DNA from 2 places in the Streptomyces sp. NPDC002935 genome. Region 1 is predicted to be linked to the other one. Evidence: riboswitches for the same ligand, from Rfam matches in the RefSeq annotation. Region 1 holds a riboswitch; the other holds the start of a gene.
The links. A riboswitch is a leader RNA that binds a small molecule or an ion and turns the genes downstream of it on or off. The one in region 1 is predicted to bind cyclic di-AMP.
Positions count from the first base shown of each region.

Region 2: another riboswitch for cyclic di-AMP. It lies ahead of ABZX90_RS21410 (NlpC/P60 family protein); the one in region 1 lies ahead of ABZX90_RS15205 (transglycosylase family protein).

Region 1 covers NZ_JBEXNW010000009.1:271,806-276,407, reverse strand. Annotated here, with positions in the region: gene ABZX90_RS15215 (septum formation initiator family protein) at 1-288, opposite strand, end outside; gene eno (phosphopyruvate hydratase) at 425-1,711, opposite strand; gene ABZX90_RS15205 (transglycosylase family protein) at 2,060-2,758, opposite strand; cyclic di-AMP (ydaO/yuaA leader) riboswitch at 2,763-2,956, opposite strand; gene ABZX90_RS15200 (transglycosylase family protein) at 3,140-4,279, opposite strand; gene ABZX90_RS15195 (cytochrome P450) at 4,370-4,602, opposite strand, start outside.
Region 2 covers NZ_JBEXNW010000015.1:23,583-28,184, forward strand. Annotated here, with positions in the region: gene ABZX90_RS21405 (tellurite resistance/C4-dicarboxylate transporter family protein) at 1-890, opposite strand, end outside; gene ABZX90_RS21410 (NlpC/P60 family protein) at 1,149-2,336, opposite strand; cyclic di-AMP (ydaO/yuaA leader) riboswitch at 2,344-2,515, opposite strand; gene pcrA (DNA helicase PcrA) at 2,947-4,602, shown strand, end outside.

The sequences.
Region 1 (4,602 bases):
CCAGCGTGCCTTGAGGTCGCGCAGCTGCTCGACCCGCTGCCGGGCCTGCTCCCGCTGCCGCTCCAGGTCGGCGACCTCGGCGCGCTGGGAGACGTACTGCCGCATCGGGTACGCGAGCGCGACGATCAGGGAGCACAGGACGAGGGCTAGCAGCGCGGCCCGGCCGGTCAGCCGGGAGCGGCGGGCCTGCCGTTTGGTCTGGGAGCGGTAGACCCGGGCCGCCGTCTGCTCGCCGAGCAGCTTCAGCCTGGTCGATGTGGAGAACCGGTCCCGGTCCTTCACGGCCATGAGTCCCGCCTCCCCAGTACTGGCCCGTCAGTACTAGCCCGTCACGTGCGTACGTCCCCGCACACGGTACGGGACCGAGTACGGGGACGTACGGACGACGCTTCCTGAGCCGGAGGCTCAGTCCTCAGCCGGAGGCTCAGTCCTTGAAGCGGGGGAACGCCGAGCGGCCGGCGTACACCGCGGCGTCGTCGAGGATCTCCTCGATGCGCAGCAGCTGGTTGTACTTGGCGACGCGCTCGGAGCGGGCCGGGGCGCCGGTCTTGATCTGGCCGCAGTTGGTGGCGACGGCCAGGTCGGCGATGGTGACGTCCTCGGTCTCGCCGGAGCGGTGGGACATCATGCACTTGTAACCGCTGCGCTGCGCGAGCTCGACGGCGTCCAGGGTCTCGGTCAGCGAACCGATCTGGTTGACCTTGACGAGCAGCGCGTTGGCGGTGCCCTCCTCGATGCCGCGGGCCAGGCGCTCCGGGTTGGTGACGAACAGGTCGTCGCCGACGATCTGGACCTTGTCGCCGAGGCGGTCGGTGAGGACCTTCCAGCCGGCCCAGTCGTCCTCGAAGAGCGGGTCCTCGATGGAGACGAGCGGGTAGGCCGCCACGAGCTCCTCGTAGTACTCGGTCATCTCGGCGGCCGAGCGGGACTTGCCCTCGAACTCGTACTTGCCGTCCTTGTAGAACTCGGACGCGGCGACGTCGAGAGCGAGCGCGACCTGCTCGCCGGGGACGTAACCGGCCTGCTTGATGGCCTCGAGGATGAGGTCGAGCGCGGCACGGTTGGAGTCCAGGTTCGGGGCGAAGCCGCCCTCGTCGCCGAGGCCGGTGGACAGGCCCTTGGACTTCAGGACGGACTTGAGGGTGTGGTAGACCTCGGTGCCCCAGCGCAGGGCCTCGGAGAAGGACTCCGCGCCGATCGGGGCGATCATGAACTCCTGGATGTCCACGTTCGAGTCGGCGTGCGACCCGCCGTTCAGGATGTTCATCATCGGAACGGGCAGCAGGTGCGCGTTCGGGCCGCCCAGGTAGCGGAAGAGCGGCAGGTCGGACGCCTCGGAAGCGGCGTGCGCGACGGCGAGCGAGACGCCGAGGATGGCGTTGGCGCCGAGCGAGCCCTTGTTGTCGGTGGCGTCCAGGTCGAACATCGCCTGGTCGATCAGGCGCTGCTCGGTGGCGTCGTAACCGACGAGCTCCGGGCCGATCTGCTCGATGACGGCGAGGACGGCCTTCTCGACACCCTTGCCCTGGTAGCGGTTCGGGTCACCGTCGCGGAGCTCGATGGCCTCGAAGGCTCCGGTGGAAGCGCCGGACGGAACGGCGGCACGACCCGTGCTGCCGTCGTCGAGGCCGACCTCGACCTCGACCGTGGGGTTGCCTCGGGAGTCCAGGATTTCCCGGGCTACGACGACGTCGATGGACGGCACGAGCATCTCCTTCTGGGATGTGACGCGGGTATGCGGGGCTTGGCAGCCCCGCGGGATGAGCCTATCCGGCCCGAGGGGATCGGCCAGCCGATCGACCACCCCTTGAGCAGAAGTGAGAGTACATATTGTTCCTGAACGGAACAAAAAAAGAAATGAAAAACCCCGCTCCGGTGCATGCGGGGGAACAAGCACCGGAGCGGGGAGCCCGTGGGGACGGGGGCCCTCACCAGGCCTTCGGCGCAAAGGCCCGACCTGCGAGGGAGCTGCTGTTCAGCTGGGGCGGGGCTGCGCCCGGCCGGTCATGCGGTCGCCCTCCGCCGAAGGCGACCATGTCGGGCCGGGGTGCGGCCGGGCTCAGCGGAGGTGGAGCTGCTGGCCCGGGTAGATGAAGTCGGCGTCGGCGACGATGCCCTTGTTCAGCTTGAACAGCTTCTGCCAGCCGCCCTTGACGTGCTTCTTCTCGGCGATCGAGCTGAGGGTGTCACCCTTGACGACCTTGTACTCGCCGTCACCCTTCTTGACCTTCTTGCCGGTCGGGGTGGTGACGGTCTTCTGGGCGGCCGGGCGCTCCGCGGAACGGGAGGCGGGCTGCTCCGTCGTACGGGTGGTGGTGCTGCTCTGCGAGCCGCTCGAGGAGGAGCTGGAGGGGGTCGACGGGGTCGAGGTGTCACCGCCGTACGCGGCGCTCGACAGGCCGACGCCGCAGGTCGGCCAGGCGCCCTTGCCCTGCCCGGCGAGGACCTTCTCACCGATGGCGATCTGCTGCGACTTCGAGGCCTGGTCCGCGGTGGAGGCGTAGGCGGTGCCGCCGTACGCGGCCCAGGTGGAGGACGAGAACTGCAGGCCGCCGTAGTAGCCGTTGCCGGTGTTGATCGACCAGTTGCCGCCGGCCTCGCACTGGGCGACGGCGTCCCACTCGGAAGCGGTGGCGGCGGAGGCGCTGCCGGCCGCCATCAGCGGAGCGGCGATGGCGACACCGGTGACACCGGCGAGCGTGGCGACGCGGGTGGCCTTGTTCGGACGGCGGTGCTTGCCCTTGCTGGAAAACAGCATGGAGTGATCCCCTCACCGACGCCTGCGAGGTGAGCTGTCGGGTTCGGGCCGGTTGAGTTGCCCGGCCGCGTGCCGTCGGTCCCGTCTCCAGGACGTCCGACACGCGACTTAACCCCAAGCCGTTTCCGGGTGTCTCTCAACTCCCGGACGCGGCACTTACCTTGGGTCCCCCGCTCCTGCCTACGGCGCATGACGCGACGACTGTTCCCGTACGGCCGCTGGCAGGATTCGGCGTTGTGACCGTCGGGGCCCGCTGTGGCGAGCGGTCACGACCGTAAGCAGTCGATCGGCGGAATATCAAAGACGATCAGGGCTTCTGAGACCCATCTCTCACTCGCACCAAACCGGACATTCCACAGCGAACTATGACGCGAACTCCCGCTACTTTTCGACCGTTTCGGTAGCAACAGAGATGCTCCGACCGGGAACGACGAGGCCGGGACCGGCGTCAACCGCCTCCTCGTTCACGGTGGGCAGCTCGCCCCATCCGCCTTCGAGGCCGAGGGCGTCGGAAACACTCCAGAGACTGCCCACGACGCTCACGGCGGGCGAGTCGTCGATGACGTCGATGGCGTCGCGCGAGCCGCGCGAAGCGTGCCGCCCGGCGGCGCTGTCGCCACGACCGTCGGTCACACTCTCCTCGGCGTCGGCACCACGGTGCCGGCCGGCACTGGCGCTCGCACCGTCGGAGGCGTCCGAAGAAGCGCCCTTCTGTCCGGACTTGCCCGACTCGCCACCCTTGCCGGTCGCCTTGTCGGCCGCCTTGCCGGTCGCCTTGTCCGAGCCGCCGGAACCCTGCGAGGCGTGGGGCTTCGCGGTGCTGTCGGCCGCGCCCGAGGAGTCACCCGAATCGGACGAACCGGACAGGTTCGAGGAAGGGGATGAACTGGGCGAAGTCGACAAACCGGATGAAGTGTATGAGCCGGAGTCGCTCCCGGCGCTCGACGAGTCGTCGGCCACGCCCGTGTCGACCTTGATGCCGCCCGAACTCTTGCCGAGCCCGGAGAGCGGTCCACAGGTCGGCCAGGCCGCGAGGCCCTGGTCGTCGAGCACCTTCTCGGCGACGGCTATCTGCTGCGAGCGACTGGCCTGGTCGGCTCTCGGGGCGTAGTCGAGACCGCCGTGCGCCTCCCAGGTCTCCTGGTCCAACTGAAGCCCGCCGTAATACCCGTTGTTGTTGTCGGCGCTCCACGCGCCGCCACTCTCGCACTGCGCCACCCGATCCCAGGTGGTTCCGTCGGCCGCGCTGGCACTCGCCGCGGCGAGCAACGGGATGGCGATGGCCGATCCAGCCACTCCCGCGGCGACGATGAGAGCCGGGGCCTGACGAGGGCGACGGTGACGGCCGTTCCCGGAGAGCATACGGAAGCCTTTCGCGTGACAGCAGGTGACTTCGGCGACTCCTGCGAAGTAGGAAGCGCAGGTGCCGCGTTGATGGGTGAACGTAGCCGGACTCGAACGGTTGTCACAAGTCGATGCACTACCGATCACGCGAAGATCACAGATTTGATGGAGCGTCATGTTCCGGTAGCCGGAAGGGCGCTCTTTCCGGTATGCGGAAGAACCCCTTCGACAGGGGTTCCGAAGGGTCGCCGATGAACCGATCAAGGGCTATTTGACCGGGGTGAACTCCACAGGAAGCGTGCGCAATCCACGCATAATGAGCCCTCCACGCCAGCGCAAATCAGCCGAATCTCCTGCGAGTTGGAGATCGGGGAGGCGGTCGAGGAGGGTGCGGAGGGCGGTCTGCCCCTCCAGGCGGGCGAGCGGCGCGCCCAGGCAGTAGTGGATGCCGTGGCCATACCCCACGTGCTGATTGTCACGCCGCGCGAGATCGAGCGTGT
Region 2 (4,602 bases), on a different contig from region 1:
GGTCCTCTGAGCCAGGAGACACCGAGGACGGCCGCGACCGAGAGGGCCGACACCGCCGTCATCCCCATCGGGAAGACGGTCGACCAGCGCAGTACGTCGTACCGCGGGCGCGGCCACGCCGCCTCCGTGACGAGCAGCACGCAGTACCAGGCGAGGTCGAGCACGAGCAGGGCGCCGGTCGTGGCGCGCAGGACGCCCTGGTCGTCGTCGTTCCACAGGTACGGGTTCACATGGTGCGCGGCGACGAGTTTCGCCCCGGCCAGCGCCGAGATCCCGAGCGCGCCGCCCGCCACCCAGTGGTCCCCGGCCCCCCGCTTCACCTCCCACAGGTCGAAGTGCGCGAACGAGACCCCGTAGAGCACGATCCCCAGCCAGAACAGCACCAGTGCGGCATGCGTGAGCCAGTCCGGGCCCACGGCGGTGGCGATCGTCGAGCCGAGGACCGAGAGCCCCTGTGTGGCCACACAGACGAGGAACACGCCTCCCGCCATCCGGTGCCGCCAGTGCCGTACGACGGCCAGGAGCAGGATCGGCCAGAGCACGGCCGACAGCGCGAGCAGGGCCTCGGCTAGCCCCTGCCACCCCAGTTCGGAGAACCGGGTGCCGAGCACGGTGCTCGCCGCGACGGCGGTGAGCCCGGCCGGTGTGCCGGCCTGCCGCGTCCACCGCTCCCGGTCGCGCATCAGCCGGACGACGAAGTCCGCGGCGAGTCCGAGCCAGGCGAGAGACGCGAGGACCAGTGCGATACGGGAGAGGGCCTCGTGGTCGGTCAGATGCAGCCCGATCGAGATGATGCCGGTGGCCAGGACGGCGGCCCCGGCGGCGGGCGGCCGCCCCGCCCACCAGCCGCGGAACGAGGCAGTGTCCGGCTTGTCCGGTGTGTCTGGCATGCGCCCGATGCTAGGGATCTCCGGAGCCGTTGCCGGTGGGGCACGCGCGCGTGGACCACGAAAACGCGGGTCACGAAAGCGCGGGTCACGAAAGCGCGGGTCACGAAAGCGCGGGTCACGAAAGCGCCGGGCACGGGTGCGCGGTTCGCGAAAGCGCCGGGCGCGCGTGCGTGGCCAGGAAAATGCGGGGCACGCGTGCGTGGGCATTCTCCGCTCCACGCGCGCGTGCCCCGTGAGAGGCGTCGCTCGCCGCCTGGTCTACGCCGGGCGCACCACGCTGTGGATCGCCGAGGTGCCGTCGTAGTAGATCGACTCCTCGCGGACGTACGCGCCCGGCTTCGGCGCGTGGATCATCATGCCGTTGCCGATGTAGAGACCGACGTGGCTGATGTCGTCATAGAAGAAGACCAGGTCACCGGGCTGGGCGTCGGCCAGGGAGACCGTCGTGCCGGCGTTCACCTGGTCGTAGGTGACGCGCGGGAGGCTGACGCCGGCGGCCTTCCAGACGGCCTGGGTCAGGCCCGAGCAGTCGTAGGAGTCCGGGCCGGTGGCGCCCCAGACGTAGGGCTTGCCGATCTGCGTACGGGCGAAGGCGAGCGCCTTGGCCGCCTTCGTCGCGTAGGAGGAGTCCGTGGCCGTCGAGCCGGTCGATGAGCCGGCCGTCGATCCGGTCGACGAGCCGGTCGTGGTGCCCGACGACTGCTGCTGGGCGGCCTTGTCCGCTGCCGCCTTCTCGGCGGCCGCCTGCTGCCGTGCCAGCTCCGCCGCCTTGGCCGCGGCCTCCTCCTGCTGCTTCTTCTCGATCGCCGCCAGCCGCGCCTTTTCCTCGGCGTTCAGCTTCGAGAGCAGGCTGCGCGCCTCGGTGAGCTTGCGCTGCACCGCCGCCTTGGACGTCCTGAGCGCGCTCTGCGACGTGGTCAGCGACTGGAGGCTCTCGGTGGCCTCCGCGCGCTTCTTCGTGGTGGCGGCCTGCTCCGTGACGTAGTCGTCGACGGCCGCCTTCTGGCGGGTCGTCAGACGGCTCATCAGCTGGGTCTGGTCGAAGTAGTCCTGCGGGTCGTCGGCGAGCAGCAGTGTCGCGGTGTCGGGGGCGGAGGCCCCGGTGCGGTACTGCGCGGCGGCGAACGATCCCAGCTCCTCGCGCGCGGTGTTGAGCTTCTCCGTGCGCTTGGCGACGTCGTCGAGCAGGGTGTCGACGCGCTTCTTCTGCTTGGCGGTCTTCTCCCGGGTCGCGTTGTACTTCTCGGTGGCCGTCTCGGCCTGGTGGTAAAGGTCGTTGACCTTCTTCTCGACTTCTTCGAGGCTGGGCCTGGGTTCGGCCGAGGGGGCCGCGTTCGCCGTCTGGGAGAGCAGGGCCATGGACGTGAGGGCCGCCGTCGCGAGGGCCGGGGTCCGTATGCCTGCAAGACGCGTACCCGTAGGACGCCATTTGCGGTGCGACGCCAAGAGAGGCGACTCCTTCCGTCATCCGCCTACCGAGTTAGCTGTCGGGTTCGGGCGGGTGGTTCCGGAAGGTTGCCCTACGGTCCTCGCCCCACAAGGCGGTTGGACCGATTCACCCCAAGGTCGGTGGGTCCCCGGCTCCGGCGGCCTCGAAGGCGTGCCGGACTCGGCGGAGGCCGCTCGGCCCGGCGACGTTCGCCGGTTGCGGTCGAGTGGCCTGCCCGCACGCTAGCCAACTGATGTGGCCCGTGTGAAGGTTGATGTGCGATATGCCCGATACATTTTCGTGACCTTTGCCGTGGGTCCCGTCATCCGCGATGCATTCACGGCGAACCGTCCCCATACGGGCTCTTTGGTCGCTCACGCCCTTCATTCGACGGTAGCTCCCGCGGGCGCACGCGTTGTCACCGCGCCGTCGCACATAGGGGTCCCGGGCCGACGTCGACCCCGCCCGCCCGCACCTCACCGGGGGCGACAGGTCGATGGCGTGCGGTCACGGGCTCCCGGGCGTCCCGGCCGGAAGCCCGTCCGCCCAGGAAAAGCGTCACGACTTCCGATCGAGTTCTCGGGGTGGCGGCGGGCTGTCAGTGGGGCGGCCTAGACTCGGAGAGCGATGAGCAGCCTCTTTGATGACAGCTTCCTGGCGGACCTCAAGCCCTCCGGGGCCCACGAGGACGAGCACCCGCCGCCGCCCGAGGACGATCACGTACCGGAGCCGGTTGCGGACGATCTGTTCGGCGGGAAGTTCGACCTGCCCCCGAGCCGGGACGCGTACTACCGCGACGGTGCGCCCCGGCCCGCCGTCGACCCGGCGGCCCTCCTGGACGGACTGAACGAGAACCAGCGCGCGGCCGTGGTGCACTCCGGCTCCCCGCTGCTCATCGTGGCCGGCGCGGGCTCCGGCAAGACCCGCGTGCTCACCCACCGGATCGCGCATCTGCTCGGCGAGCGCAATGTCCACCCCGGCCAGATCCTCGCGATCACCTTCACCAACAAGGCCGCGGGCGAGATGAAGGAGCGCGTCGAGGCGCTCGTGGGCCCGCGAGCCAACGCGATGTGGGTGATGACCTTCCACAGCGCCTGCGTCCGCATCCTGCGCCGCGAGAGCAAGCAGCTCGGCTTCACCTCGTCGTTCTCGATCTACGACGCCGCCGACTCCAAGCGTCTGATGGCGCTCGTCTGCCGTGATCTCGACCTCGACCCCAAGCGCTTCCCGCCGAAGTCGTTCAGCGCCAAGATCTCGAACCTGAAGAACGAGCTGATCGACGAGGAGGACTTCGCCGCCCAGGCCACCGACGGCTTCGAGAAGACCCTCGCCCAGGCGTACGCGATGTACCAGTCGCGGCTGCGCGAGGCCAACGCGCTCGACTTCGACGACCTGATCATGACCACGGTCAATCTGCTGCGCGCCTTCCCGGACGTCGCCGAGCACTACCGCCGCCGCTTCCGGCACGTCCTGGTCGACGAGTACCAGGACACCAACCACGCGCAGTACGCACTCGTGCGGGAGCTCGTCGGCACCTCCGAGCACCCCGTGGACGTACCGCCCAGCGAGTACAACCTGCCCCCCGCCGAGCTGTGCGTCGTGGGTGACGCGGACCAGTCGATCTACGCCTTCCGCGGCGCGACCATCCGCAACATCCTCCAGTTCGAGGAGGACTACCCGAACGCGACGACGATCCTCCTCGAGCAGAACTACCGCTCCACCCAGACGATCCTCACCGCCGCCAACGCGGTCATCGAGCGCAACGAGTCCCGCCGCCCCAAGAACCTGTGGACCAACGCGGGCGCGGGCTCGAACATCACGGGCTACGTCGCGGACACCGAGCACGACGAGGCCCAGTTCGTCGCCGACGAGATAGACCGTCTCACCGACGCGGGCGAGGCCAAGGCCGGCGACGTCGCGGTCTTCTACCGTACGAACGCGCAGTCCCGTGTCTTCGAAGAGGTCTTCATCCGCGTCGGCCTGCCCTACAAGGTCGTCGGCGGCGTCCGCTTCTACGAGCGCAAGGAGGTCCGGGACGTCCTGGCGTACCTCAGGGTGCTGTCCAACCCCGAGGACTCGGTCCCGATGCGCCGCATCCTGAACGTGCCCAAGCGCGGTATCGGCGACCGCGCCGAGGCGATGATCGACGCCCTGTCGCAGCGCGAGAAGATCAGCTTCCCGCAGGCGCTGCGCCGCGTCGACGAGGCCTACGGCATGGCCGCGCGCTCCACCAACGCGGTCAAGCGGTTCAACACGCTGATGGAGGACCTCCGTACGATCGTC